DNA from 4 places in the Paenibacillus sp. FSL P4-0176 genome. Region 4 is predicted to be linked to each of the others. Evidence: riboswitches for the same ligand, from Rfam matches in the RefSeq annotation. Region 4 holds a riboswitch; each other region holds the start of a gene.
The links. A riboswitch is a leader RNA that binds a small molecule or an ion and turns the genes downstream of it on or off. The one in region 4 is predicted to bind cyclic di-AMP.
Positions count from the first base shown of each region.

Region 1: it holds a riboswitch for cyclic di-AMP, as region 4 does, so the genes downstream of both, MKY95_RS07320 (hypothetical protein) here and MKY95_RS11355 (C40 family peptidase) in region 4, are expected to answer to the same signal.
Region 2: it holds a riboswitch for cyclic di-AMP, as region 4 does, so the genes downstream of both, MKY95_RS18240 (3D domain-containing protein) here and MKY95_RS11355 (C40 family peptidase) in region 4, are expected to answer to the same signal.
Region 3: it holds a riboswitch for cyclic di-AMP, as region 4 does, so the genes downstream of both, MKY95_RS00150 (3D domain-containing protein) here and MKY95_RS11355 (C40 family peptidase) in region 4, are expected to answer to the same signal.

Region 1 is NZ_CP150242.1:1,635,604-1,643,400, reverse strand. It holds gene MKY95_RS07335 (organic hydroperoxide resistance protein) at 1-207, opposite strand, end outside; gene MKY95_RS07330 (Nramp family divalent metal transporter) at 608-1,903, shown strand; gene MKY95_RS07325 (HAD family hydrolase) at 2,045-2,728, opposite strand; gene MKY95_RS07320 (hypothetical protein) at 2,903-3,301, opposite strand; cyclic di-AMP (ydaO/yuaA leader) riboswitch at 3,417-3,592, opposite strand; gene MKY95_RS07315 (glutathione peroxidase) at 3,964-4,443, shown strand; tRNA gene MKY95_RS07310 (tRNA-Leu) at 4,590-4,672, opposite strand; gene MKY95_RS07305 (urease accessory UreF family protein) at 5,117-5,818, shown strand; gene MKY95_RS07300 (hypothetical protein) at 6,085-6,288, shown strand; gene MKY95_RS07295 (hypothetical protein) at 6,316-6,951, shown strand; gene urtE (urea ABC transporter ATP-binding subunit UrtE) at 6,982-7,677, opposite strand; gene urtD (urea ABC transporter ATP-binding protein UrtD) at 7,655-7,797, opposite strand, start outside.
Region 2 is NZ_CP150242.1:4,044,769-4,052,565, forward strand. It holds gene glp (gephyrin-like molybdotransferase Glp) at 1-85, opposite strand, end outside; gene MKY95_RS18205 (HNH endonuclease) at 286-576, shown strand; gene MKY95_RS18210 (DUF4247 domain-containing protein) at 689-1,429, opposite strand; gene MKY95_RS18215 (DUF4178 domain-containing protein) at 1,442-1,948, opposite strand; gene MKY95_RS18220 (DUF350 domain-containing protein) at 1,972-2,373, opposite strand; gene MKY95_RS18225 (PspA/IM30 family protein) at 2,469-3,140, opposite strand; gene MKY95_RS18230 (hypothetical protein) at 3,270-3,593, opposite strand; gene MKY95_RS18235 (polysaccharide deacetylase family protein) at 3,747-4,538, shown strand; gene MKY95_RS18240 (3D domain-containing protein) at 4,647-5,321, opposite strand; cyclic di-AMP (ydaO/yuaA leader) riboswitch at 5,324-5,518, opposite strand; gene MKY95_RS18245 (amino acid ABC transporter ATP-binding protein) at 5,736-6,458, opposite strand; gene MKY95_RS18250 (ABC transporter permease subunit) at 6,445-7,797, opposite strand, start outside.
Region 3 is NZ_CP150242.1:29,469-37,265, forward strand. It holds gene rsmI (16S rRNA (cytidine(1402)-2'-O)-methyltransferase) at 1-141, shown strand, start outside; gene MKY95_RS00135 (AbrB/MazE/SpoVT family DNA-binding domain-containing protein) at 424-678, opposite strand; gene MKY95_RS00140 (HD domain-containing protein) at 996-2,273, shown strand; gene MKY95_RS00145 (TatD family hydrolase) at 2,607-3,377, shown strand; cyclic di-AMP (ydaO/yuaA leader) riboswitch at 3,619-3,872, shown strand; gene MKY95_RS00150 (3D domain-containing protein) at 4,146-5,330, shown strand; gene rnmV (ribonuclease M5) at 5,486-6,031, shown strand; gene rsmA (16S rRNA (adenine(1518)-N(6)/adenine(1519)-N(6))-dimethyltransferase RsmA) at 6,036-6,938, shown strand; gene yabG (sporulation peptidase YabG) at 6,998-7,797, shown strand, end outside.
Region 4 is NZ_CP150242.1:2,431,170-2,438,966, forward strand. It holds gene MKY95_RS11320 (GNAT family N-acetyltransferase) at 1-510, shown strand, start outside; gene MKY95_RS11325 (glycosyltransferase family 4 protein) at 704-1,834, shown strand; gene MKY95_RS11330 (membrane protein) at 1,970-3,025, opposite strand; gene MKY95_RS11335 (xanthine phosphoribosyltransferase) at 3,230-3,811, shown strand; gene MKY95_RS11340 (hypothetical protein) at 3,909-4,238, shown strand; gene MKY95_RS11345 (hypothetical protein) at 4,358-4,576, shown strand; gene MKY95_RS11350 (carboxymuconolactone decarboxylase family protein) at 4,718-5,047, shown strand; gene MKY95_RS11355 (C40 family peptidase) at 5,121-5,585, opposite strand; cyclic di-AMP (ydaO/yuaA leader) riboswitch at 5,591-5,722, opposite strand; gene pelA (pectate lyase) at 6,142-7,104, shown strand; tRNA gene MKY95_RS11365 (tRNA-Leu) at 7,281-7,364, shown strand; gene MKY95_RS11370 (carbohydrate-binding protein) at 7,509-7,797, opposite strand, start outside.

The DNA of each region.
Region 1 (7,797 bases), 800 kb from region 4:
TGCTTTGCGTGCTACATTGGCAAGGGCACTTTCATAACATGCTCCATATCCAGCGGCAAAAAGTTGCTCAGGGTTAGTACCTTCACCACCGGAGCCACCAAGCTCTTTTGGCATTTTCAGATCATGCTTGAGCACGCCATCCGAAGAAGTCACCGAACCTGTACGTCCACCTTTAACTGTCGCTACTGCTGTATATAAAGCTTCCATTCAGAATCTCTCCCTTATCCATATAGTTTTTTACTGCCTTCCTTTCAATTTAAACTTCTGGCTCATTTTGAAACGCAATTTTGTATCTTTATCAGCTTTTACAACTTTATTATTTTCATGCATTTCAATGCCATGGCTGTATTTTCCCTAAGGTTGGGTAATATACGAAGGGGCATATTCAAGCTACAACCGAAATTTTGTGCTGATACATAAAAGTTGCACTAGACAAAAATAATTGAAGGAGTACAATGTAACAATAAACATAAAAATTTAGATATATCATGAGCGGTTTGTACCGCATCAATATCTCCAAATCAATAATTCAAAGTCAGGTGATTATCGTATGAGTAAAAAAAATCCGTTCAACGCTCCTTCAAGAGAATCATTATCTACTGCGGGCATGGCCCCTTCCCTTGGAGAAGCACATAGTTCCATGAAAGTTCCGCAGAATGCTGCATGGTGGAAGAAATTCCTCGCCTTTGTAGGCCCAGGATACCTCGTTGCCGTAGGTTACATGGACCCGGGGAACTGGGCAACAGATATCGCAGGCGGCTCGCAGTTCGGGTATACCTTGTTATCCGTTATCCTGTTATCGAACCTGATGGCCGTTGTCCTTCAGTCGCTGGCTGGCAAGCTCGGTATCGTCACTGGACGGGATCTGGCTCAAGCCTGTCGTGAACGATTCAGCATGCCTGTTGTTATGATGTTATGGATTCTGTGTGAGCTTGCCATTGCAGCTACCGATCTGGCTGAAGTCATTGGTTCTGCCATCGCATTAAAACTGTTATTTAACATCCCCATGTTATACGGCGTTATCATCACCGCAGTTGATGTACTCCTGATTCTTGTTCTGCAAAACAAAGGCTTCCGCGCTTTGGAAACTCTCGTCATTGTGCTGATGGCAACAATTGCCCTCTGCTTCGGGATTGATCTGTTTCTGGCAAAACCGGATATGGGCGGTGTTCTCCATGGTTTTGTACCAAATGTTGAGATCCTGCAAAACCCGGCTATGCTCTATATTGCCATTGGTATTATCGGAGCAACCGTGATGCCGCATAATCTGTACCTGCATTCTTCCATTGTGCAGACCCGTCAGATCGAACAGACACCACAGGGCAAAAAAGAAGCCATTCGGTACTCGACCATGGATTCTACGATTGCGCTGACACTGGCCCTGTTCATCAATGCAGCCATCCTGATTGTATCTGCCGCTGTATTTCACAGTGCTGGTATGACGCAGGTTGCTGAGATCGCTGATGCCTATCATCTGCTGACACCTCTATTGGGTACTACGGTCGCAAGTATCCTGTTCGGTGTGGCGCTGTTAGCATCAGGTCAGAACTCTACCCTTACAGGTACACTCGCTGGGCAGATCGTTATGGAAGGTTTCCTGAACATTCGAATTCCGGCTTGGCTACGCAGACTGGTCACACGTCTGATCGCCATCATCCCCGCGGTAATTGTGACAGCCATTGCAGGAGAACATGGCACAGAAGAACTACTCATTTTGAGCCAGGTCGTCCTGTCGCTTCAATTGCCGTTTGCTGTAATTCCCCTGGTGATGTTCACGAGTGATAAAAAAAGCATGGGTGCATTCGCCAACAAATTGTGGCTCAAAATCATCTCATGGGTCATTGCCGCGATTATCGTTGTGCTGAATGTATATCTGATCATTCAGACGATTCGGTTATTCTAATCTCATTTTAATTGGCTAAATACTAAAAAGGCTGATCAACTCCGGTATTTTATACCCAGTTGATCAGCCTTTATTGTTGCAATACAGCAACATGTTTCCTTTTATAGTAAAACTCAAACTCCAATAAACAACCATCTGCATCTAATCCTGATTTGGTATCAATAACGGCAAGAGTTGATCCAATGAATCAACGGTCCAATCCGCACGTTTGTCATCCGATAGTTCTGGCTGGAATCTTCCGTAACCCTGCATAATTCGAATCGTACGCATGCCCAGCTTCCGAGCAGGTATAATGTCGTTATCGATCCGATCGCCGATCATGACGGCTTCCTCCGGTTCACAACCGGCCTGCTTCAAGGCCACAGCGTATAACTCAGGGTCTGGCTTGGACACTCCTTCTTCAGCCGAACATGCCAGAACATCAACATACTTCCGCAAGCCATAGCTTTCCAGTCTCTCTTCCGTTCCAGGACTCTGATTGGCAATAATGCCAATGCGATAATGCCGTGACAACTGCTGAAGAACGGAATCCGCTGAAGGAAAAGGACGTTCAAGATCTTTTTGAAACTTCAGCTTGTCCTGAATCTGTTTCTGATGCCCCTCGTCTTCAACGAATGTGCGAATCGCCACTCTCATAGGCCATTGCTCATATTTTCGGTAACAACTCGCGAACAGTTCGCGTACCGCCTCAATTGTCACCGGATACCCCAAAGCACAAGCTTCACGGACAAACTGTCCGATAATATCATCAACCGGCTCCCATTCATCCACCAGCGTATCTCCAACATCAAAAAACAACCATTTCAATCCACCTACATCCGGCACGCCAATTCCTCCTTGTAAGCATAAAAAAGAAGACTCACCATCCTGCATGAGTCTCCTCAAACTTCCGTTTATCGATGAATCAATTTCATAATACCTTGAGTGAATTCTGAAATTGATTCTAATACATTCAATTATAACAGGCACCTTACACCTGAGCAATCACAAGCTATGGCATTAACCATTGAGGAGAAAGCCAACTTCCCCATTGAGCGAATATACAATCCGGTCTGCGCCCATGCCCCGATAGATGCCCTTAGGATGACTCTGCTCCGTAATGACGCACAGGGATTTCGATGTCCATGAACGGCAGATCTGTAAATAACGACAGGTCAGATTCAGGCTGTTCTCGAAAATAAACACGTTGCCTACGCTGCCCTGCGGCAAAAACCATTTTTGAGCTGCAGCCGTATTCATGCGAATGACATGTTCTACTCCGATTCTACGGAGTCTTCGCTCTTCCCCTGCACTGTTGGTTAGAACGGCAAACGGCATTTTTTTGTACATCAGCAATTTGATAAATTTGCGTCCTGCTTCATTTGGAGCAGTCACTAAGATCATCTCAGTATCCATCATTCGTTCCTCCCTTGGCGTGAAAAGACAACAAAAAAGAAGCGTGGGGGACCAAGGCCTCCCGAACGCTTCTTAAATAACCCATGGCGAAAACACCATGAACCAGCGTACGGCTTGTTGCCTCTCCCTTTAACGCTTACGAGGTTAGCTGACGGATTCGGGCGCGAGAGTCGCCCTATTTCCGGCTGTCACCGGAAAATTCACCCCATGAATGCCCACTGTCCTGGACAGCGCATTCCGTTGGTTCCCCCGTTTCCCATTCATTAATGAATGGAAACTCAGCGATTAAAACATCGTTCGTATATCTTAAGGTAAGATCGAGCGATATTATCGTTTGTTTCGTTTTTCAAGTACAATTTAGTTTAAATTGAAATTACGTTATGAATCATACACCCGTGCCATGTCGGTGTAAAGTCCGCCCAGATCACCAAATCGGCAGATTTTTGCCAATTCCTATCCATAATAACGCTTACAACAAAGTTATACTCTATCTATCTCTTCAAGGCTATCTAATTCTCACTCTGGCGTAAATCACTTCGCAATTCATTCACGTATTCTGCACAACTTGCCTGTTTTGATTCTTTTAACACCATATTAGTTTTGCAATATTTAATTGCAACCAATATAATAGAAGATATAAGAGTAAATAAATGGAGGCGATTTAGATGACAGTCTACGATTACAAAGTGAATACCCTTCGCGGTCAAGAAGTTGAAATGTCCGACTACCGTGACAAAGTGCTCCTGATTGTGAATACGGCAAGCTCATGCGGCCTTACCCCTCAATTCAAAGGTCTGCAAGAATTGCAAGACAAATTTCAAGATGCTCCATTTGAAGTTCTTGGTTTCCCAAGCAACCAGTTTGCACAGGAAAAAGGATCTTCCGACGATATTGCCGAGTTCTGTCAGATGAATTATGGCGTGAGCTTCCCCATGTTTGAGAAAATTGATGTGAACGGTTCAAGCGCTCACCCTCTTTTCCAACACCTTAGCACAGAAGCTCCTGGCCTGCTCGGCTCCAAAGCAATCAAATGGAATTTCACCAAATTCCTGGTGAATCAGAACGGACAGGTCATTAAACGTTATGCTCCCAAAACAACACCGGACAAGATTGAAGAAGATATCAAGAATTTGCTGCAAAAATAATACACAGGCCACCCGTAGCCGGTAGGTAGAGCAACATTCCTCCGGTAATGGATGGCCTTTTTTCAACCCAGATGTCATACTGTTCGAAAAAGACAAAAAAAGCAGCTTCCCATTAATGGAAAGCTGCTTTTTAATCGTTCATATGATGCGGTCGAGAGGACTCGAACCTCCACGGGCATACGCCCACTACCCCCTCAAGATAGCGTGTCTGCCATTCCACCACGACCGCATGTCGTAAATAATCGGCAACAGAATTGATTATACCGGGTTCAGAACTAAAAGTAAAGTATTTTTTAATACTTCTTTTTCAGCTAGGCATTTTCATCAAAAATCGCATAATCTCGTCATCATTACCCATGAACTGCATATGATTAGATTTGATCCCCTCTCTTTAGGTAAGAGCCGATCTTGTTGGTTCATTTATATATAGTCCTTCCTTATATATAGTCCTCCCTGCACTTCGCAAAATAAATAACACAATAAGTTATATAAAATAACACAAATATTAAATCCCAGATTTAATCCATTAAATTTCACGGATACTATTGACAAAAAGCGGACATTCATGGGATGATAACTATCATATAATTCGGATTTCTAAACACAAAGCAAACAAAAAGGAACATAAATGTCACTTTAAGTGACATTAAACGAACGCAGGAGGCGAATGATTGTGAACCGTGGGAATAAGCTGCTCGATTATGTCAAACTGCTTGATTCCTCTATTCAGGTTGGAGGGTTCACCCATTCCTTCGGCATGGATATCCATATCAGGGAGGGTACCATTCGTAATGCTGAAGATCTCGAATCATTCATGCGTTGTCAGTTGCATCCGAGCATCGTTCGTCTTGAAGGTATGGCTATCAAAGGCATCTATACCGCAACAGATCACAAGGATACATGGCGGATAGCTCTGATCGACAAGCTTGTCCATGTTCAGCGAACCCCTGGAGATCTCAGAGAACAAGCTGCCGCCATGGGTAAACGATTGATCAGACTCGCACGCGCTCTGCACCCCTGGATTGAATTCAGCCAGCTCGAACAGATCTTTGCCAAATATGATTCGGTTGGCTGCCTCTCCACTGTTCACGCCTGGATTAACCACCACCTCGACATCCCGGTCGAGGAGGCGGTCCTTGGTTACCTGCATTCAGCCATGAATGCCTGCATAACCGAAGCCTCCAAAGTCATTCCCCTGAACAACGATACAACCAAGGATCTGATGGTCCGCCTGGCCACAGATCTGGAGAATGAATGGAAGACCGTCAGCGCCTCGGCTGCGGATGGACTGGCACAGCCAACCTCGATGTCCATGAAATCGTTTTTCCCCAGTTTCCATATGCTCGGAGCTGGACTTCATGCCTACAGGGCCTAATCCTCTTCCTCCTCATACCTGCTCCCCTTCATTCAAACAAACTAAAAAACACGCGGCAACCTCCTTGCCGACGTGTTTTTTGTCATTTTATTTGTTTTATTTACGTATTTACGCCATTTATAATCACAAAATACACTTTTTTCCGTCTTTTTTAATTGTTAGATGACGAATTTACGTATATAATGAAACATACAGCTCGCATTTCTATATATTCTACATGAAGAAAGAGCGGCTGAATACTACATTCTAACCAGGGGTGAACCCTTTTGAACAAGAAAAAACCAGTTACTCCGTTCGGATGGGCCATCAAACGACGGCTAACCGAACTTCAAGTGGACCAGAAGACCTTTTGTGAACAGCATGGCATCCCACCCTATCGTTTATCCAATCTTATTCACGGCACACGCAAAGCAACCCGATTCAGACACCTGGTCGCTGATATTTTGGATATTCCAGATGAACTGAGATAAGATTTCTGCCAAAGGAGGGTCTCATCCATGAGACATGTTACATCCGATCTGGAGAGGCTGTCGTTCCAGTCCATACGTCACCAGCTCATCATTGTTGATGACAATTGGATTATCCAAAGTTGTAACCGTGCCTGGCAACAGGGACTTGGTCAATGCTCACCAAACCCGGATATACACAGTAGTCATAGACACTACCTGCACCTGACGGAAGCCTGGGCAAAACGAGGCAAGAACGCTAACATGGCACTTGTCGCACAGAATTTGAAAGAACGCGGAATACCCTTTAATCGAAATCATACATATGACATCTGCGTGTATACTGTATACAACGAAAAGAGGTGGTTTCGTGTAGAACTCACCCCTCTATCTTATTCAAATTCAATTCTGGATACCGATCTCGCTTTAATTGCACACATGGATATTACCGAACAAAGAAAGACAGAACACCAATTGAAGAAAGCATTGTCTGAAGTGCGCACATTGCGCGGACTGCTGCCTATTTGCGCTGTCTGCAAACAAATCAAGGACGAAGAGGAACACTGGAACTCCGTTGAGAGTTATCTGGAGAAGCATACCCACGCCGAATTCACGCATGACATCTGTCCGGAATGCATCCGGCGGTTATATCCGAAATACTCGAATATCCTGGACAAGCGCTCCTAAAACCTTTCTCCACTGGCCGACTAACTACAACTATACGGAGAGATGATGTTCAAACTGCGACATATCCAGTTCTTGCGGTGTCCCATGCAGGGTTATGGTTCCTTTGTCCATGATATAGATGTAATCTGCGGCACTTCGTACAAAATCAATACTCTGCTCTACCAGCAGAACCGAGAGGTCCCCCTTTGCCTTGAGCTGCAAAATAACCTGCCGAATGTCCTCCACGATAGAAGGCTGGATGCCTTCTGTCGGCTCATCCAGTAGCAACAACCCCGGACGCGAAGCCAATGCCCGGGCGAATGCCAACTGCTGCTGCTGTCCACCACTCAGATCCCCGCCCTGCCGTCCATACATCGTAGCAAGCACCGGGAACATCGCCAGTACATCCTCCGGGAACGTTTTTACTCCCGGTGCACTTGTCTCCAGACCGAGCAATAAGTTTTCTTTCACCGTAAGCTGCGGGAAAATCTCCCGCCCCTGCGGTACATAACCAATCCCTGCCCTTGCCCGCTTGGCTGAGTCCAAGGTGGATAACTCCTGATTTTGCCACTGAATACTGCCCTTGCGTGATTTGAGCAGCCCCATTAATGTTTTCATCAACGTTGTTTTCCCCACACCGTTACGGCCCATCAGACACACCACCTGTCCAGGCTGTACATCCAGGTTCACACCACGAAGCACATTGCTTTCCCCGTAGCCGGATTCAATTCGTTGCAGCGACAGCATGGTCATCCCTCCTTTTGCCCAGATACACTTCCGCCACTTTCGGGTCTGCCTGTACCTCCGCCATCGTACCTTCCTTCAGCAGTTTTCCTTCATGCATCACCGTTACCTTGGCTGCGAACT
Region 2 (7,797 bases), 1.6 Mb from region 4:
CAGCTATTTTGGCCTGGGCATCCGGTACCTGTACAGCTGTACGATTGAATTTGGCAGTTGTCATATCATGTGAATGTGAGTTCATTTTCAAAAGTATTCTTACCTCCTAAAGACTATCATCCTTTAAGAAAGTGTAGCCCGAATACTGTAAGATAACAAGTACATCACTTATTGAATTCTGTGACAAAATCTTATTTCTTACAGGTGTAACATTCCTTGACCTATGTTCAACATGAAAGGCATCTTGTCTGCCCATAATATAAGTGACAAAGGGAGGCGATGATCATGAGTAATCGATGTGAATTATGCGGAAGAGAACCTGTGAATACGACCGTTCATCATCTGACACCCAAAGAAATGGGCGGAACATTTTTGCCAACGGCCAACCTGTGTATCCCCTGTCACAAACAGATTCATTCGCTATACACCAATCGCGACATTGTAACCCTTGGTCTCACGGATCTGCAATCCTTGAGACAGGATGAACGAATGATTCCATTTATCCGCTGGATTCGCAAGCAGCCTGCTACAACGATTCCCCGCGTACACAAGTCCAATCATGTTCGCAAATCGTAAACCAAAAAGAACAGTTCCAAGGTCATATGCTGGCGAGGTGAATCCGCCTTCCCTTGTCACTGTTCTTAAATGAACTATGCGATTGGCAGCCATCCTTATGATTAGATGTTTATTATCTTCGCCTCTTAATTCGGCCGCCGCCCACTCTGGTTTTTGGTTTTTTATAGGATTTCTTAGGTGAATCAAACAACCCGCCACTGCTCTTGTTGCGATCAATGGTTCCCTTGCTCTGATCCTTGTTGCGGTTGAATAATCCTCCGCCAGATCCCACGCTTGAATCTTTATCGCTTCCGCGCCTTGTAATCGTACCTTTCCGATCAACAGTAATAGGTGGAGCAAGCTTCTTGTCATTACTTGTTGGTGCACGATAAGATCCTGCACTCGGTTTATACGTATCTTTATTGGTATATCCTCTATAGTTGCCATAACCTCGCCCGCCAAAAGAATCGAACAGATTACCAATTAATGTAGCGGTGAGGTAACCTTGTAAAAAAGATGAATCGTAGTTCTGCCGAACATATTCCTTGGAGTCCACCTCAACCAAGGTATCCTCGGGCTTGTTCGGATCTTGTTGCAGGTGATAATACTCGTCCTGATACACGAGGAACATACGCTCTGTGTTCTCTGCCGAGATCTGATCCGGTTGCCGCTGGTCAGACAATTCCTGAGCCACTTCCGGAACGGTACGGTCCGAAGCCCGGTACACATAGGACGTTGAGTTACCACTGCCGTTAACCGATTCAAGCGGATAGGTGTCCTGAACAGAAGGTGCTGCTCCGCACGCGGACAACAGAGACATCACAAGGCTGAGGACCAGCATTAATTTTAATCCATGTGCCAAGCGTTTTTTCATTGGGAACCTCTCCTAGCTCGAACGAATCACTTTGATATCCGCAGGAAGAATGGACTCACCCTCATACAGTGTAAATCTTCTGTCTTGCCACTCCACCCGAAGAAGCATATTATCATCCGACTGATACTGCCATATCAATTGTTCTCCAGCCTGGCCATATGGAGTTCTACCTGCCGTTGATACCATGCCTCCATACTCTTCCTCCAGATGAAATGCGCGTCCATCCAGGTCCAGCAATGTGGGAACCTCATCAGGTGCATCAAGCCTGCCATCAATTGGTGTATATAGAGCGTAACGTGTGAGTTCCCGTTCTTCGATATGCAAATATCGAAATGCGGTACCATCCTGCAGCGTGAGCACAACTGCATTTCTAGCGCGATTTTGTACCCGACCAACGACTTCATAAGTGACCAGAGAAACCTCACAGATATCACCAGGTGCAAGCTGAAGCATCGTTTTCTCTGCCTGCGGTGGTTCAGGTTTTGTTAGTATTCCTTTAATTCGTTTCCATACACTCATGAGAATTACTCCTGTTCCTTATCTTATAAACAAGCTGCAATAATCAGTGCGCCCACGATATGTAAAGCGCCAGAGAACAACCCGTATCCTGTCTTCCCTTGCTGAATTCCCGTATCCAGATCCAGATTGGCCCACTTGCGAATCATAAAGTGTACAACACTCTCCAAAATCAACAAAATGATAAAGGATACAACGGAGACCAGCAGTGCTTCTCCCAGGTGACCCGCCGTAGAAATGGACGTAGCGAGTACATATCCTTGTGCAAATAATTTCATAACCATACGTGTAGTAACGGCCATATTGCCAGCCTTAACTTCAGCAAAATCCTTATATTTCGTGAACAGTGAATCAACATACATCAGGACAAACAGCAAAACCGAACCAGATCCGGTCCAGACCAGCATCGCCAAAATGTTCAAATCCATTTACATAGCCCCCACATATCAACATGAACCGCATTTAAAAGCGAAGGAGAAATACTCTTCTCCTCCGCTGGTTAACCCTGCTGACAACCAAGGTATTAGTTCTTATTATCGTACTGTTTCATCAATGCTGCGAGTTCGTCTTCAACAGCCTGATCTTTACCCAACTTCTCGAACTCATCATCCAAAGATTTTCCTTTGGAAGACATTTCGTTACTTGCTTCGGCCTGTGCTTCCATCTGCATCATTTTCTCTTCCATACGCTTCATACCAGCACTTGCAGTATCAGAGCCAAACCCATTCAACGCTTTGTTGATTTCCGTTTGGGCTTTCGCTGCATTGTAACGGGCTACCAGTGTTTCGCGTTTGTTCTTCATTTGAGTCAGTTGCTTACGCATCTCGTCGAGCTTGCCACGCAGGTTATCTGCAGAAGCCTTGTTTTGGTCATAGCTGGTTTTGTACTCAGCCATCTTCTCTTCAGCAGCCTTTTTCTCTTCCAGAGCACGTCGAGCCAAATCCAGATTCTGAGCACGTGCCGCCGTATGCGCCTGCTCTTCACGTTTCTTCACAAGAGCTTCCTGCTCTTCGAATAACTGCTTGAATTTCTTCTCAATGGCGATCTGTTGAGCTACTGCTTTCTCCGCATCTTCCAGATCCTCTTGCATGTCACGGATATATTGGTCCGTCATCTTGATTGGATCTTCCGCCTTGTCAATAATGGCGTTGATGTTAGACATAGTTAGATCACGCAAACGTTTGAAAATGGACATTATGTTATTCCTCCTAGTCGATATTACATCGTATATAAACATACATACGTAACAATCTACAACTCGTTTCAATTTTAGCAAATAAAATCAAAACATTCGATGGCTCTTATGTTAGGAAGATCGTTTATCTTAGTTCAGATGATCCTCCATCAACCTCTCTGCAGTCTGCACGATTTCGTCGATCTGCATCCGCGTGATGGAATCAAAATGGATACCCATGATCACCGTAACGGTTACTTTCAGCTGCAAGGCAGCCTTTCGGGCAAGCCGCTCACACAGCTCTTGTTCTTTATGCCCAGGAATATGTACTGTCGTCCCGCTTACGCGCTCATGATCCACATAGAACGTGGCTACGGCGCCAATGTGCGCCTTTCCTCCGGTAACGAGAAAAACCTTATCCTCTCCTGCTTCAATCACCTGTAAACGTATGGATTTCAAATCATATGTACTCATACCCATCCACCTATCCTTTTCTATATGTTATATATGGAGGAATTATGGCTGTCATGAGCTAAATCGGCAATGAAACTTCTCACACTGCGCATATTTTATGGAACCCCCGGGCATACCAAGGAGAACGTCATTTTGGAAAAGGAGGCCGTTATTATGCGCGTACGCCTCATTATGCTAATGGTTATCGTTATTTTTCTCGGAGGATATCATGCTCCAGTTTCATCGCGGGATGTTTCAAGCCCGCCAAGTGAATCAGTATCAGGTTCGGATTCTGCGGAAGAAGAACAACTGACATTGGGACAATTACGTCAAAAATATGCCGATACGTTCAAAACCAATGGTCCTTCAACCAAGAAGGTTGCACTGACTTTTGATGATGTACCTGATCCACGATTTACTCCACAAGTACTGGATGTATTGAAGAAATACAATGTCAGAGCTACATTCTTCATCGTGGGTAGTCGTGCTGAAAAACATCCGGATCTAGTGAAACGCATCGTTAAGGAAGGGCATATGGTTGGTAATCACAGCTACAATCATCCTGAATTCAGTAAGCTGTCGATGAATGCCTTTCGCAAACAAATTTTACATACCGGGGATATTATTCGACGTTTGGCGGGTTATACGCCCAAGATGATTCGGCCACCTTATGGAGACATTAATGAAGAACAGCTGAGATGGGCGGCCAAACAACACTATAGCATTGTGAACTGGAACGTAGACTCCCTGGACTGGAAAGGCCTTTCAAAGGAACAGGTGAAAGATAACATCCTGTCTGCTGTGAAACCTGGCTCCATCGTTCTGCAACATGCTGGAGGCGGTGTAGGATCAAACCTGAACGGCACGATTGAGGCTTTGCCTGAAATCATTGAGGAACTACGTAATCGGGGATATGAACTGGTCACCTTGGACGAAATGTTGGGATTGCCAAAGGCCAAAGATTAAGATGACCGTGATAACAAATAATGAGAATATTAAAAGGGTGCTGTTCAATCGCAAATTTAGCGACTGGCAGACACCCTGTTTGAATTCATTTTAAATGTTATTTTCTCTCTACTTCAGAATGTACAGCTCGATATCCTGAAAACCAAATGAGCTTACAGACTGTTTGCTACCCGGGATAAAGATATCAATCCGGTGACCCTTGATTGCACCGCCCACATCACGTGCTGTGGCTACAAAAGCTTGTTTTGGCAATCCTGGATGGCTGTGACCAGTTACCAGTACTTTAGTTCCAAGTGGAATCACACTTGGATCAACTGCAATCGTACCCAGTTCAAGGTCATTCCCGAAATAATCGACTGCACCCCAGCCTCCATTTTCAGACGGATCTGCAGAGTATGCCGTTGCTTTTACGTTCACAGCTTTGCTGTAATCGAATGTTTTACCCCAGGCTTGAACCACTTTGTTATCTGCGTTAACGTCCAAGCTCGCTGTAGTAACAGTCTTCGCTTGGGTCTTGCTTTCCGTTGCCGCAGCGGCTGCAACATTGTTTGCCTTACCGGGAATCGTAATTTTCAAACCACCATAAATGTTGTAAGCCGAAATGTCGTTGTTTGCTTTAACCAACGTGTTGAGTGCTACTCCATATTGTTTTGATAAGGTGTAGAAGGTATCCCCTTCTTTGGCCACATGAACTGAATCGGCGTGAGCCGGAACGGCTTGAATGAGCATTGCTGTTGTCATTAATGCTACTGCTGTTTTGGCTATACGTTTCTTGTTAATCATGGTCTTCCTCCCTCATTGTGCCTGCGAAGTTAGTTGTCGGATTCGGATGAGGAGCCCACCCTATAGGTTCTTCGTTACATTTGAAACGTTATGTACCCAATTCACCCCAAGCAGTGTGCTGTAGATCTTCCCCCTGCACAATCTGCATCGTTACATCCCCCGCACTCCCTGTCCGGAAGTTTCGGCAGAGTTCAATATATCACAATTTTGTAACTGAACTTGTAGTAATTCTTACCAAATGGTTTTTAGCATGTAAGCATTTGTAAGAATACTGGTTAATTCAGAAAATTTGGTTGACCCGATTCCTTTACATTTGGTAACAGAATAGTTACTTTTCCGAATCCATACGTCATTATTATCCATAAAAAATAGCGTTACCGACTCGAAGTCAGTAACGCTATTTGATCACATCGTTTAGAGTACTTTCGCAAGAAAATCACGTGTACGTGAATTTTTGGGTGCTCCAAACACCTCATCAGGTGTTCCCTCTTCCACAATGACCCCACCATCCATGAACAGGATTCGGTCTCCCACTTCACGTGCAAAACCCATCTCATGTGTTACGATGACCATCGTCATCCCGCCTTCTGCAAGACGTTTCATGACATCCAGCACTTCGCCGACCATCTCAGGGTCCAGTGCAGACGTAGGCTCGTCAAACAGCATCACATGCGGCTGCATGGCCAATGCTCTAGCAATGGCGATCCGCTGCTTCTGTCCACCAGACAGCTGATTCGGGAATGTGTCTTTTTTATCGTACAAGCCCACGGTGTTAAGCAGATCAGCGGCGATTTTCTCCGCTTCCTGAGTGGATTGTTTCTTCACTTTAATTGGAGCAATCGTAATGTTTTGCTCTACCGTTTTGTGTGGGAACAGGTTGAAGTGCTGGAACACCATGCCCATTTTCTCACGAGTTGCGTTAATGTTATGCTTGGGGTCCGTGATTGACACGCCTTCAAAATCAATCTCTCCTGAGGTAGGCTGTTCCAGCAGATTCAAACAACGCAAGAAAGTACTTTTACCTGAACCGGAAGGACCGATGACCACGACAACCTCACCTTTGCCAATCGTCACGTTTATGCCCTTAAGCACATCGTTATTTCCATAAGATTTGTGTAATTGTCTAACGTCTATCACTTGCACTCAACTTCCTTTCCAGTCGTCCCAGCAGCTTGGACAAAATGAACGTCATTACAAAGTAGATGGCTGCTGCAATCAAAAATGGACTCAAGCCTTGGTACGTAATGTTCTTGACTACACTTGCCTGATACATAATATCCACCATACCGATAACGGAGATAATAGAGGATTCTTTAATGATAGTTATGAATTCATTACCGATCGCTGGTAATACAGCTTTGAAGGCTTGTGGCAATATGATATAACGCATCGCGGCGCCTCTTCCCATACCTAATGAACGCGCTGCCTCCAACTGACCACGATCCACACCTTGGATACCTGCACGGAAAATCTCCGCCAGATACGCACCACTATTAATGGAAAGCGTGATAATACCTGCCTGAAGGGCAGTGAAGTTAATGCCAAAGCTCAGGGAAAAACCATAGTAAATAATCATCAATTGTACCAGCATCGGTGTGCCACGGATCACTTCAACGTAAGCCGTACCGATCCAGCGCAAGATTGCAGCGTCATGCAAACGGAACAAACAGATGATCAATCCAATAATTACCCCGAAGATAACCCCAAGTGCAGACAACAGAAGTGTGTATCCTACACCTGTAGCATAGAAACTTTTGTACTCCCAGAATACTTGGAAAATATTTTGTGATTTGTTCGCTTTATCCGCCATCAAGAGGCTGGCGTCCGTCACCATCTGATTGATTTTATCTTCGCTTTTCAGTCGCTCCAGTGTTCCATTTACTGCAGCTAGCAGCTCGGTATTTCCTTTACGAATCCCGATTGCCGCTTCTGCTTGCTCTTCGTCCGGAACAGCAGCAGCAAGTCCAATGATATCGTCCAGATAACCTACAGCAACGGTATCTTCAACGATTGCCGCGTCAATGCGTTTTGTTTGCAGTTGAAGCACGATATCCGAGATTTTATCCAGCGCAGTAAGCTTCGCTCCTGGAATACTCTGTCCGATCGTTTCCTGAATGGAGCCTTTCTGAACGCCAATCTTCGCATTTTCAAGTTCTGCCATGGTTGGATATTTGTCTTTATCCACATTGCGAACCATAATCACTTGTTTTGATTTATAATAGGTGTCGGAAAAATCGATACTTTTCTTCCGCTCATCCGTCGGCGTCATACCTGAAATCACCAGATCAACACGCCCGCTCTGCAATGAAGGCAGAAGACCGTCGAAGCCCATATCCTCAATCACAAGCTCAGCGCCAAGATCTTTGGCAATCTCTTTGGCGATCTCAATATCGAAGCCGACGATTTCATCTTTGCCATTAATCACTTTATGGAATTCATATGGTGCAAAATCGGCACTTGTACCGAGCACCAGCTT
Region 3 (7,797 bases), 2.4 Mb from region 4:
GCATGGTGGCAGCTCATGTCACTCGCGGATCATGTCAGCCATTATGAGGGTGAAGGACATAACCGCAAAGATGCAATGAAAAAAACGGCTACCGATCGCGGTCTGGCGAAGCGTGATGTATATAATGCATTAATCGAGTAGTAATCTAACCAAATATCTTCTGTTGTGGGGAACATAACCTGAAAAGAAGCTTATATCCAACCTTAGTGGAATATTAAAAAGAGCAGAGTGGCTAAAAAAAATTCCGAACAAAATTCATCGTTCTCTCCCAGTTCGCGTGTGACAGAATCATTTTGGGTAATGGAACCCATAACAAGGCAAAAAAATACCTTCCGCGGTGGGGTTCACACCGGGAAGGTCATTAAGGAATATTAAAAAGGTTAGAAATAACAATTTAGATAAGTCCAGTATACCTGGTTTTTCTTATTTTGTCACAGGTGCAGGGATTTCGGAAATACATTCGTTACAAACAATTTTACCTTTGAAGTAAGTAACGTTCTCTGCATTACCACAGAAGATACAAGCAGGCTCGTATTTTTTCAACATGATGCGCTCGCCGTCAACGTAGATTTCCAGAGCATCTTTTTCACCAATACCGAGCGTACGGCGCAATTCAATTGGAATAACTACCCGTCCCAGTTCGTCCACTTTTCTTACAATACCTGTTGATTTCATCATTATAATCAGTGCTCCTCTCAGCTAACTATCTTTGTCATTATTCGACATTATTTTATGTTTTATGATACTCATCATACCAACGATTCCCAAATCAGTCAACCTTAAAATTAGCTTAAAATTAAGGCTGTTTTTCACAAGGTTACTGGTGGTAAGGGATTGGAAGCCATTTTTCGCATTTAAACCTCAATGTCAGCTTTGTCGATTTGGAAAACGACAAAACTACTTTATTCGACAAAGTTCGTCATATGGTGTCGAATCTTAGGTGAATCGCAGAGCTCAAAGCGTTAATATAAAAGAAATTAAAGGAGTGAGTCGACATGGAACAACGTTTAACGGAAGAGAAAGTATTCAAAGATCCGGTACATAATTATATCCACGTGCAAGATCCGGTTATATGGCAGTTAATTAACACCCCGGAATTTCAGCGTTTACGCCGGATTCGTCAACTGGGTACTTCTTACCTTACCTTTCACGGAGCAGAGCATAGTCGGTTCTCACATTCACTAGGTGTTTATGAGATCACACGCAAGATCATCTCTCAATTTGAAAGAAGTCATTATTCGGATTGGCCGAAGGAAGAAAAGATTGTAGCTCTGTGTGCAGCTCTACTTCATGATCTCGGGCATGGGCCATTCTCTCACTCCATCGAGGAAGCTTTTGACATGAATCACGAAGATTGGACTTGTCGCATTATTACAGGTGATACCGAAGTAGGGGCGATCTTAAGACGGTATGCTCCTGATTTTCCTGAGAAAGTAGCGTCTGTCATTCAAAAAACGTATGAAAAGCCGATTGTGGTGAACTTGGTGACCAGTCCGCTTGATGCAGACCGAATGGATTATTTGCTCAGGGATGCCTATTTTACAGGTGTAAATTACGGCACGATTGACCTTGATCGTATCCTTCGGATGCTGCGTCCTTATCATGGGCGGATTGTAGTCAAGGAGTCAGGCATGCATGCTGTGGAGGATTACCTAATGTCTCGGTATCAGATGTATTGGCAGATTTACTTCCATCCGGTAACTCGTAGTTCTGAAATTATATTGCGGCAAATATTCAAGCGAGCGAAAACACTCCTACAACAGGGTTTTCAATTCCGCTTCATGATTGATCCACTCCCTCAACTATTTGAAGGAGAATTATCCGTGGATGAATATTTGCAGTTGGATGAAGCATTAATTCAGACGGCATTTACGCAGTGGCGCAAGGAGGACGATACTGTTCTTAGTGAGTTATGCGAACGTTTTATGGATCGCAAGTTATATAAGTATGTAGAGCTTGAACAGGTCGACTTGACAATGATGGAAGAGATTCGGGAAGCTTTTGTACAGGCTGGCCTCGATCCCGAATATGATCTTGAAATTGATTTTCCTTCGGATAATCCGTATGATGTGTTTCGTCCGGATGAATCCACAGATAAGCAGATTCTTCTTCTGGATCGACAGGACAATTTACGTGAGTTGTCAGAAGTATCTGACATTGTCCGTTCCATCAGTGGGCTTCACCGAGGGAAACATCATTTGTATTACCCGCAAAACAAGGTGGATGCGATTATTCACGAATTACCGTCACATATACGCCCCTATTTCTTGTAATCGTGTGGGTATAATCCGATGAAGAATTTCGATATCAAAACACTTTCTAAAAGAGCTATTTTCCATGATACAGTAATCTGCTTTAATGGGGAGTATATGTAGATCGACATAATTTTGTAAATGCAAATAGGCAGAATGAGCAAAATCAACAATATATAGATCAGAATATCCGTATATCTTCTATATATTGTAGTTGTGAAGAAACAAACGTAATGATGTAATACACAGATTACCCAAAATGTTTTATGTATGAGTCATTGAATTATTGAATTTTACAAATTGGATTTTGAAAAAGAAGATAGTCGTTATTTCGACATGAAGGGAGATACAGACATGATGCTGTTCGACACACATACACATCTGGATGCACCACAATTCGACGAGGACCGCGAGGACATGATTCAGCGTGCTGTGGATGCAGGAGTTGGTCGCATGATCAACATTGGCTTTAACCGGGAGACGATTCCAACCACAATGAAACTCGCTGAAACATATGACTTTATATATGCAGCTGTAGGGTGGCATCCCGTAGATGCGATCACAATGCAGGAGGGCGATTTGGAGAGGATTGCATCTTTATGCAAGCATGAAAAAGTGGTTGCGATCGGTGAGATTGGATTGGATTATCACTGGGATACTTCACCAAAAGAGATACAACATCGCGTATTACGACAACAAATTGCTTTGGCGCGTGAAGTGAACATGCCAATTGTCATCCATAATCGGGATGCACATGAGGATATCATAAGAATTTTGCGTGAAGAGAAGGCGGGTGAAGTTGGTGGTGTGATGCACTCGTTCTCGGGCAGTTGGGAAACAGCAAAAAGTTGTCTCGATATGGGCTTCCATCTCTCCTTCGGAGGACCGATCACATTCAAAAATGCAAAGCAACCCAAAGAGGTGCTGGAGAAGGTTCCTATGGACCGGTTTTTCATTGAAACAGATGCTCCATATTTGACACCGCACCCTTATCGTGGGAAGCGAAATGAGACAGCGCATGTACGTCTGGTTGCAGAGGCAGCTGCGGAAATTAAAGGCATTTCGGTGGAGGAAATTGCTGCAATAACAACCAAAAATGCCATGGAACGATTTGGGATTCGTTAAAAAAACGAGCAAATGAGGTGAAAAAGGCAGGTAAGCGGAGGTAATTTGCCCTTTGATCCAAATAAATCAAGAATATTACAATATTTTAACCAAATATTCAGAAAAACGTACTTGATCAACGCTTTACAACATGCATCAAAACAGGATATCATCTTTTCAGTGAATTGTTGTGCGGAAAATTGGACAGATGTTCGGGGGATGAACAAAGGGACACTTTCCGATGAAACAACATTACTTTCATGAATCAGTCTCGCTGAGTCTCCGTTATCGGAGAGCGGGGGAACCAATAGGGCTTAAACATCGGTGTATTTGGCCGATGCGCAACGTTCGCTGACCCAAAAGCAGCGAAGGGAACTGCGAAGCCGTATTTGATTTCTTCTTTGGGTCTCGGGGTGAATTCAAGGGCGTCCGCCATGAGCGGGTGACCCAAGATAGGGCGGCTCTCTTTCGCCCGAACCCGACAGCTAACCTCGCAAGCGGAAAAAGAGAGGCAACCTCGTGCATGAATTTCCGATATTCAAAATCATTCGGAAGCCACGAAAGAGTTCCTCTTACACTCTTTCTTTGGCTTTTTTGTTTTTGAATAAAAGAAATATTGTCATCATACGGTAGGTATTCAGGAGGATGACATCATGTTGCGAAGATTGATTCATGGTGCAGAACCGGATTATGTTGGTCCAATCTGTGTTCTGTAGAAAATTTGGTATAGTCACGTCAAAGACATCATGCATTACTTTAGACGGCGAGGCTATGAAGGAGGACGGAGAAGTGGGCACATTCCAACCAGAAGAGACCCATGAGTCACGATCATCCAGTAAGTCTTTCGCGTTGCGGTGGAAGCATGAGAACATGCGTCAAATGGCATTGATCGCGATTTTCTCAATTGCGCTTACAATCATGATCTTGTTAGTCGTTTACGGTCAGGCCGGGAAACAAATTTCACTGGTTATTGATGGCAAAGCTCAGGTGGTAGAGACTCGTACAGGAATGCTTCAGGAAATGCTGGAGGAGCAGTCGATCACAGTCAGCCCTCACGATAAGGTATCCATGTCCATGAATGGGGCGATTACAGATGGAGACCGAATCGTTATTGAGCGGGCCGTTCCAGTTAACATTACGGCAGACGGAGACACCAAGACTCTGTATACAACCGATTCATCGGTAGAAGATGCAATTCAAAAATCAGGTATTCAAGTTGAAAGTAATGATAAAGTGTATCCGGCGCTTGGAACTGCGATCAAAGCGGAGATGAAGATCCGTGTAGTGCGCGTAACAAAGCGTACAGTGGAAGTAGAGCAACCGATCGCTTACAAAGTCATTAAAACGGCTGACCCTAGCTTGTACAAAGGGGATAACCGTGTCGTTGTGAACGGCAAAGAAGGCACAATTGTACAGCATATCGAAAAGGTATTTCAGGATGGAGAATTGGTCTCCAAAAAAATGGTCGGCAAATCTGTCGCTAATAATCGTGTAGATAAAGTGATCGCTGTCGGCACAAAAGCAAAACCGGTCGTGAAAGAACCTGAGATTCAGACCGTATCGGCTCAAACTTCAACAACCAAAAAGGCTACAACAACGAACTCGAAGAAAACATCTGCCTCGGGCAGCAAAGTGATTACCGTATCCGGGACTTCTTTTAAATACTCCAAAGTACTTAAAAATGTATCCATGACTGCTTACTCTTCCGAAGAGCCTGGCATTGGAACTAAAACAGCTTCCGGTACTCGTGTAACGGAAGGACGCACCATTGCGGTTGATCCCAAAGTCATTCCAATTGGCTGGTGGGTATATATCGAAGGTCTGGGATTCCGTCGTGCGGAAGATACAGGCGGTGCCATTAAAGGCAACAAAATTGATGTGTATTATGACAGTGTGAAGCATGCCCTGAATTTTGGACGTAAGAAAGGCAAGACGGTCTACGTGATCGGTCCGGTGAAGCCGGAAGCGAACTAAAATCGTTTTACTTTGAAATGGGAATGCTATAAAATAGTTGCATGAATGATTCATGCGGAATATGCGGCGGAGGAGTCTGAATTCAGTCTCCCCCGCCGTTTGGCAGAGAAGAGGATATTCCTCTTCTTTTTGCGTTAGAAAGGAAGAAATGGAACATGATAAAAGAAGTCATTGTGGTGGAAGGCCGTGACGATACGGTAGCTATCCGTCGGGCCGTGGAAGCCGATACCATAGAAACAGGTGGATCAGCCATCAACCAACGCATTCTGAAGCGGATTGCGCTTGCTCAGGAGAGACGGGGAGTCATTGTACTGACAGATCCGGATCATGCTGGCGAACGCATTCGTAAAATTATTGCGAACAAGGTCCCTGGCTGCAAACATGCCTTCATTCCGGAAGCCGATGCAACGCGCAAAGGGGACATTGGGGTGGAGAATGCCTCACCCGAGGCGATCCGTCATGCGTTGGCGCGCGTACATACTTCATACGAAGGTGCTCCGAGCCTGATCGATTGGGAAGATCTGATCGCGGCAGGACTTATTGTGCATCCGCAGGCTGCTGCACGTCGTATGGAGATGGGCAATCTGCTGGGCATCGGTTATTGTAACGGTAAGCAGTTCCACAAACGCCTCAGTGTATTTCAGATTACACGGGAAGAATTCTCTACAGCATTAGCGCAAATTGAACGTGAAGGATTGTGAGCATATGAAGAACATGGAAGAGACGATTGAAATTGCAACGCCCAAGCGTACGAAAGAGATTATTCAAAGGCACGGATTCTCATTTAAGAAAAGTCTGGGTCAGAACTTTCTGATCGATCAAAATATACTGAATAAAATCGTTAATGCAGCCGATCTGGACGAGTCCAAGGGCGCACTGGAGATCGGGCCGGGTATTGGAGCCCTCACGGAGCGGCTGGCTCGGGTAGCCGGTCCCGTCACAGCCGTAGAGATTGATCAGCGCTTAATCCCAATCCTGGGAGAGGTGATGCAGCCTTATTCGAATGTACGTGTTCATCATGGGGATGTGTTGAAGCTTGATCTGGCTGAGTTGTTTAATACGGATTTTGCATCCGTGGACAAAGTCAGTGTCGTGGCTAACCTGCCTTATTATGTAACGACTCCAATCATGATGAAACTGCTGGAAGAGAAGCTGCCGGTAGACAGCATTGTTGTCATGATCCAAAAAGAAGTGGCTGAACGCATGGCTGCTGCACCAGGATCAAAAGATTACGGTAGTCTAAGCATCGCAGTTCAGTACTACAGTATGCCGGAACTTGTGTGTATTGTGCCTCCTACGGTCTTCATTCCGCAACCTAATGTGGAATCAGCTGTCATTAAGCTGAAAGTGCGTGAGCAGCCGCCAGTGGAGATTCCGGATGAAGCACACTACTTCGAAGTGGTACAGGCTTCTTTTGCTCAGCGGAGAAAAACAATCTCAAACAACTTGAAGGCACGTTTCTTCACAAAGGAGAACCGGGAACAGGCAGACATTCTGCTGGAGCAGGCAGGTATTCAACCGTCCCGGCGTGGAGAGACATTGAGTCTGCAAGAGTATGCCACACTCAGCACCGTAATGTGGGAAGCTGGGGTACGTGCAGCGCTGTAAAATTTGAATGAACCAAACCGGGTCTTTGCCCATACGATGGGGTAGAGGTGATTACGTTGATGAATATCGGAGACTTGGTCGTTCGGAAGTCATACGGCGGCGATGTGACTTTTCGGGTGGAAGGCCTCCAGTTGGATGCTGCGGTCATTAAAGGGACTGAGTTCCGGCTGATTGCCGATTCCCCGGTGGACGATTTGATACAGGTTCCCTACGAACCACAAAGCGCCAAGACCAGACAGGCGCATATTAAAGCACATCAGACCCTGTCCCGTCTGCAACAGAATCGTATGGAACAGGCTGAGCGGAATCGTGAAGGTCTGGTACAGGATTGGTCTGCCCAGCAGGAACCGGCTTATTTTGAAATGCCTGGAAAGGTGCTTCATCTGGATGGAGATCCGAACTATTTGAAAAAAAGTATGGATCTCTATGAGCAACTTCGTGTACCCGCAGAGGGACAGTATGTCCATGAATCGGCAATGGCAGATACCTTATACCGCTTATTACCCAAAGTACGTCCGGATATCGTAGTTATTACGGGTCATGATGGGGTGTTAAAGACACGTCAGCCCTATGACTTATATAGTCTTGGTAGCTACAAGAACTCGCAAAATTTTGTATCGGCCATTCAGGTGGCCAGACAATATGAACGCCATCTGGACGCCCTCACTATTGTTGCAGGGGCCTGTCAGTCCCATTTTGAGGCACTGTTGCGCGCTGGAGCGAACTTTGCCAGTTCCCCAGGCAGAATTCTCATTCATGCACTTGATCCGGTCTATGTGGCAGCCAAGGCCTCCTTTACTTCTGTGCGCGATACGGTCAACATGAGTGATGTTCTGCACAATACCATCAGTGGTAGCCA
Region 4 (7,797 bases):
GGTTTTCAAGCGGTTCAGGCGAAGCTGGAAGATACGGAGGATGTGATGTCGCTGCTGGTGGAGACAGCCGAATGGTTACAGAGCCAAGGTTCTTCCCAATGGAACGCTTTGCTTAAAGGTGAAGATTCACATGATACGGCAGGGGCGATTCGCCGTGGGGATGTGTTTGTATTCAAAAAAGGGGCGGACGTAGCGGGGATGGTCATCCTTTTGGTTCAGCCAAGTCCTTGGGATATTCATCTTTGGGGTTCAAAAGCTCATGCCGAGGATGGCGCAATTTATCTGCATCGGTTAGCGATTCGAAGAAAATATGCTCAGAGCGGTTTAGGACGTTCCATTTTGCAATGGTCCAGCAGCGGGATACATTTTGAAGGCAAACATAATCTTCGGTTAGATTGCGGAGCGAGCAATGCTACGTTGAACGCCTTTTACGCGCGGAACGGGTATACTTTTTTGGGAGAGACCGATGGTTACAGTACATATGAGAAGCCCGTGGAGCCACTGAGCTGAGAATTCTGACTATCCTATGAATATGTTGACGACAACCGCAAGCGATGGGCTGCTGAATTAGAGCTTTTGCTTCTGAGGGGAACGTTTCATGAATATGTTGTATATACGAGTTATCGTAATATAGATGTTCCGGCTTCCCTATGTCATAATGGATAGTAGATTAGTACGTAAGTTAGAAAGGGGGAAACTAACGGTGAAATTGCTGCAGGCGCTTTTCTTTCCTCCGGAGCAGCCCGGAGGTGTATCCTCTATGATTCCGTATATGCAAGAGAGATTTACAACCCCGAGGTGGGAAATGGATCTGTTCTCGTTGCCAAAGCGAATTCGCAACAAGGGCAGAGAGGAAGTTCAGTTCGAAACGTTTGACTGGACGGAATATCAGGATAGTCCTGTTGTCCAAAAATATATTCAAACTTATCGTGATTATCTTTGGTGGACCAAACTGCGTATTCAGAAGCCCTATGATCTGATCCATGCCCACCACCCAATTGCAGGACTTGCGATGAGAACGGTTTTCCCGGATACACCCCTCATTCAGACGATACACTCCAGTTATGAACGAGAATTAATCCTTAATGGACGCATTGAAACGGATGGACCGGAGCATCGATTCCTGCTTGCGATATATGGTGAGCTGGAACACCAGGCAGAGCGCCTTTTGACGGTGTCGGATTCGTTCCGCCGTTATCTGGCTCCCTACGTGAAGGAACCTGATGTCATCGGTGTGATTCCCAATGGATTTGATGAGAAGCGCTTTAAGCCGATCCCTCATGATAATGCGATACCACAGCTGGTCACGGTATGTCGGCTTGTTCCGGCAAAAGGGTTGGATATTCTTTTCAAAGCTTGTGCGGAACTGAAGGGTCGAGGTCATGATTATGTGTTACATATTATTGGAGATGGACCGATTCGTCCTGATCTGGAAGAATTGGCGCAACGATTGGGGATCTATAATGAGACCATTTTCTATGGTTACACGCTGCACCCTGAGGAATTCATGCCATTCTTTGATATTTTTGTACTTCCTTCACGGGCAGAAGCATTTGGTTCCGTCTTCGCTGAAGCGGCGCTGAGTTGTCTTGCCCTTGTGGGTACGGATGTAGGTGGTATACCGGAACAGATCGAGAACGGTAGCAATGGGTTGCTTGTACCGGCAGAAGATCCTTCTGCATTGGCTGAAGCGCTTGAAAAGGTGATGCTGGACCCGGCTTATCGTTATGAACTTGCCCGTTCAGCGTGTGAAAAAGCCAAGACACATTACTCGCTCGGCAGATCAGTCAATGAGCTGAAAAAGATGTATCTACAGTTTCCTAGCCAAGCCTAAAACGTAGAGCAAAAAGTGCGAGCCGCTGTGATAAACAGCGGCCTTTTGTCATGTTTAAGGAAAGAGTACCCGCGGTGAATTGTGGTTAGAAGGCAAACGGATGCTCATATTCATGAAATACATGGACCGTGAGATTTATATATTGTTGCGTTTACGAAAGGTGCCCCAGCGGTTCAGTACCAATTTGGCAGCCCAGATTAATGCCATTGTTCCAAAGATGGGGTAAAGGATGGACAGCAGGGAACTGAATCCAAACTGGCTGAGTGAGTAACACAATAGCATAATGGTTAATGTAATGAAACGGGGATGGACACGTATATGTTGTCTCAGTTGCAAGGTCATTCCATAGATATCGGCTACAAAGGTAGTGAATATTTCCATGAAAATAAGGGATACATATACAGATTGCACTGCCCATCCAAGTTGAAAGGCAATGCTGCCCATCGGGATTTCGAATTGGATGATGCCGGGCATCTGAGCTGACATGGCAAAATGAGCTGCCATCAGCATGAAACCAACGCCAATTCCACCCAATACTCCACCCCACTTCAGCACATTCCGGCTACGAATCTGGTTACCTACAGGCACAAGAACAGCTTGAGCCAACACCAGATTGAATGAAGTATACAACAGTGGAGACAGCCACACTTGAATAGGGTTTGAGTCTGTCGTCAGTGTGATGAATCGGGAAGCACCTGGATGATGGATGGTACTTGTGATCATGAGCAGAGATAACAGGAGCATCATGGGCACAACGATGCTATTCATTTGTAGGATGGCTTGAATGCCCCGACCGAGAAGCAGATATGTCCCTACAAGTGTGACGATCAGACCTGTCTGATAATGCAAACCCAGATGTTCGACAAAAACGGAGCCTGCTCCGGCAAGCATGACACTGTTCACGCCAATGAGAATGAGAAGGGTCACCCAGGTGATCCATTTGCCCGCCTTATGGCCGAATAAATGTTTGTTCAGATCCTCATAAGAGCGGGACCCGGTATCGTGAGCGATCAGCATCATTTTGGTACCTAACCAGACAAAGAGCATGGTGGATAAGCCTATGGTGATGGTGGCCCATTTGCCATACTGGGTAAAAAACTGCAAAATTTCCTGCCCTGTAGCGAAGCCGGCTCCAACAACCGTTCCAATGTATGTAAATGCGATCTGCAGCACCCGAAATGCCTGTTTCATGTGTTTCCCCTCTCAGGCCCCTGTATAGTTTGGACATGCGGGTACCATGGTACAAGGTATGCTTGACCCACGAAAGTCATGACAATCGATAATGAGCTTTGGCTTGAAATGCGTCCCAAGGACAGCGTCAAGGCAATTTCGCTTGAACTTATAGATAGATATATGATACTTTTACCTCATAGGATAGGCTTGGGAGGTCAAATCATGGAATTATTGAAACAACGAATTTTACAAGAAGGTGTGGTTATCTCGGATCAAGTATTAAAGCTGGATGGTCTGTTGAACCACCAAATTGATCCTGCATTAACGATGGAGATGGGACGTGAGTTCGCTGCCCGTTTTCGTGAAAGTGGAGTAACTCGGGTAATCACGGTAGAATCCTCAGGGATTCCGGTTGCGTTTGCCGCAGCCTATGAACTGGGGGTGCCACTTGTATTCGCCCGTCGCAAAAAAACACTTCTGGCTGATCCTGATGCTTACTGTGAACGTGTACCGTCCTTTACCAAAGGAATTGTAACTGACATTATGGTATCCCGCGAGTTCATTCATGAGAATGACCGCATTTTGTTCATTGATGATATTATTGCCAATGGAGATGCCGCTCGTGGCGTCATCAAAATTATCGAGCGTTCCGGTGCGGAACTCGTCGGATTCGGCGTTGTGGTCGAGAAAAGTTTTCAGGCGGGGGCACGCACGATTCGTGAACAGGGTATTCCGGTGGAAGCCTTGGTACGCATTCGTTCCCTGAATGATGGTACGGTACAATTTGACGATAACGAAATGTGACATTTTAAAGGAATAGGGCCTATTTTTTGAACTATGCCTTTGCATGACCGCCGATTTCATTTATAATGGGGTTATGTTAGGGAGAGGAGGCAACACCATGGGGAACCAACCGGCAACAGAACAATTTTTTAATGATAAGCTGGCGGAATCGAAAGTTCATTTTGAACGTGCCCTGGATTGTAAACATACGGAATTCGATGACCTTTATCCCTATATGATTGAACATCCTCAATTTTTCTGGTACAAACGCTATGTTGCCTGGTCAGAATTACTGACGATTGTAGGCTTGTGCGAAGAGTTGTCCTTCTCTTGGAAAGAACAATTTACACCGCATCAAGTGGAGTACCTTGAAGAACGTGTGATGTCCGCCAAAGTGCTTGATTTTTGGTTCGAGAAGAACGACAGCAAAGAGCACGCGCAGCGGTAACTTTCAGTCGGGACATAATTTCGAATGACATGACAGTCCAATACAGTCACGTGAGACCTAAATGACTTTTCATTTAGGTCTCTTTTTGTAAATAAATTTGAAATATAGGAGCCATGAAGATGATTAGTGATACAGAATTGGACGCCCTGCGTCTGTCAGGTGAGAAAGTTAGAGTCGTACGGGACGAGCTGGAATCGAACGACGTGAAGGGCATTGTGGTTGCCTGGGATGGCGAGCAGGTACTTATCCGTCGTCAGAATCGACGTGTCGTTAAGCTGGACCGAGGTTACAGCTATCAGCTGTTCAGCGAGCCGCGCCAGAGTCCACTTAGTGAGTAACAGCTGATAATTATGGCAGGGCCATGAGCTTTAAATGTTTGGAATTACCATGATTTCTTGGCATAATTGGCTCACTCGGGAGAGAAGATAGGTACAGTGAGGAAGATCTGTAACTATAGCCGAGAGGGTGTGCTACAAGCCATGACATTGATGAATGATAAAGTTCATGCCTACAAGGATCAGATTGGAGCATTAAGCGATGTGCTGCCAGGTGTGGTGAAGTCGTATCATGAGTTTACCGGAGAATGTTTCCAACCTGGTGTGATTGATGCGAAGACAAAACAGCTAATTGCGCTTGGCATTGGATTATTCGCCAACAATGAGGTATGTACCTTCTACCATGTAGAAGAAGCCCGTGCTAAGGGCGCAACAGATCAGGAGATTATGGAGACCGTAGCCGTGGCTGGAGCTGTTGGTGGAGGACATGCCCTGTCTCAGGGTGCGATGCGAGTGCAGAAGGCTCTGCATTAGTAAGCAATGCAACATACATTTTTAAGTGCAAAAAAGGCATCCGGTTAATAACCGATGCCTTTTTGTATGTGAATCACATTTTACCTAACATTTTATCATACATAAACTGTCCAGTTACCCGACGTGCTGTTACATAACGATCATTGAAGTATGGATTCGATAACTTCGTGATGCTTACACCTTTACTGCTGGAGGCATGAGCGAATTGTCCGCCGCCGATATATACACCTGTATGTGAAATGCCTTTGCCTGTTGTATTAAAGAACACCAGATCACCTGTCCGAACATTGCTCTTGGATACGGGAGTACCTGCTTTGGCTTGCTGCTGCGAAGTACGTGGTAATTCAATGCTGTATTTGTTGAAAAGATATCTCATAAAACCAGAACAGTCGAAGCCGGCTACAGTTGTGCCACCCCATTTGTAAGGAATACCTGTCATGTTGTTCACTACGGAGTTGATACTGCTTGCCTCTGTGCTTGTTGCCCCGGATGTAAATAATACAGCTGCTCCAAAAATGGAGATAATCAGTTTTTTCAAAATCAATGTTCTCCCTTCGATGTCTACGGAGTTAGCTAAGGGTTCGGTAGAAGGTTCCCTATATTTCCTATGTATAAGAATAATTCACCCAAATTGGTTCCCCCGTTTTCAAACATGAAACTCGGCAATGAATAATTAAGTTTTTGTAACTATTTGAAACTATATTGCATAAATGCGTAATTGTCAAACCCATTTAAACCCTTTCTTAATACCTCAATGTTAGCGGAATTAAGGTTTTTATATGAAAAAAGGGATCGAGTTTGGGTATCATTCATGACAAAAACGTCATTATTGATTCGTGTAAGACGAATTTGGATAAATAGATAGGTTTGTCATGAGTTAAAAGAACTATTCCGTTATGTAGAATTAGAGAGATTATATTCATTAAGTTGCATATATTGACAAAAATCGATTTTTTGCATATTATCTGATTATCCAATCCACATATTGGATTAAAATTGATTTTATTATGCGATAAATACAAATAAAGGAGGTTTAGAGACGCGTATCATAGGTAAAGTAGAAGTGGAAGATTTATAAAAACGAACATAGGAGAGTGTTACATTTGAAAGCGAAGAAAATAATTACTTTTGTCCTGGCATGTACGATGGTGTTCTCAGCAGTTGGAATGGCAGTTCTCCCTGTAGGGACGGTATCTGCTGCAGATGCGTCGGGTACTACAGCGAGTATTTCTGATATTTTGAAGAACCAGCTGCCGGATGGAGGTTGGAGAAAAGATTATAAACAGACAAGTGGAGAGTGGGCAAAGTCCACGATAGACAACAAGGCTACATACTCAGAAATTAGAAGATTGGCGAAGGAATTTAAAAAGACGAATGATCCGCGTTACTCCACAGCTGCAATCAAAGGAATTAACTTTTTGATCAACATGCAGTATTCAAACGGCGGGTGGCCACAAGTTTACCAAAGCTCCGGATACCACAAGCACATCACTTACAATGATGATGCCATGATTAATGTAATGATCATGCTGGATGAAGTAGCGGCACGCAAAGGTGATTTCTCATTTATCGACAGTACACTTGCTAACCGCAGTAAAAATTCAGTTGCCAAAGGTGTGGAGGCGATTCTGAATACACAGGTCGTTTCAGGTGGTAAGCTGACAGCATGGGGACAACAACATGATTCCAGCTCTCTTAAACCAGCGAGCGCAAGAATCTACGAAGTGCCATCGCTGACAGCTGGAGAGAGTGTAACGATTGTTAAATTTCTGAAAACCAGACCTGCTAACGCTAAAATTACCGCATCCATTAAAGGAGCGGAGGCTTGGTTTAACAAAGTGAAAATTACGGGTTACAAGTATGAAAGAGCTAATGGAGATAGTAAAATTATCGCTGATTCCAAAGCTGCACCAATTTGGGCACGCTTCTATGAGATCGGAACGGATAAACCAATCTTTATTGGTCGTGACGGGGTAGTTAAATACAAATTAAGTGATATTGATAAAGAAAGAAGAGGCGGTTATGCATGGTATGGCAACTGGCCTTCCAAGCTGTAATTTGTAGTATGCTTCCGTATTAATGAACCAAACTATTAGCAACAGTTAAAGGTAAGGCCCGAATCGACATGGACGTCTGATTCGGGCTTTATTGTTATTATTTTCAGTGTTGACATGATAGATTACGCATGATATATTATTTCTTGTCGCCGATATTGATGACGGAGATACAATATGCGGTCGTGGCGGAATTGGCAGACGCGCACGGTTCAGGTCCGTGTGGGCTAACCCCCGTGGAGGTTCGAGTCCTCTCGACCGCATCTAATAAAAAGACTCCTTAAGCTAATGCTTAAGGAGTCTTTTTTGCATTTTTTTGATATAACACTAACACTAGATTTAGTATCCAAGAGGTTAGTGCTTAGCTGCACGTACAGCAAATGTCTTCCATCAGCCATACGGAACGTTTATTGTGCTGCGGTAACATTAACGCTGTCAATATTCGGTCCTTCCGATCCGGTGGTAACCACTTTCAATGTATTGGTCCCCGTGTTCATGGGGACCTGTATTGTTTTTTCAACCCAAGTGGACCAGCTTCCCGTAGCCGGAAAGGGCTCGTTGCTGATGACTTTGGTTCCGTTCACAAAAATGTCGAGGTTCCGAGTGCCGCTTTCCAGCGCATAACGAAACTTTACGTTTTTGGTACCTGTTGTCGTGTTATTAATGCCGTTCCATTGAATGGCCGAACCAGTCATC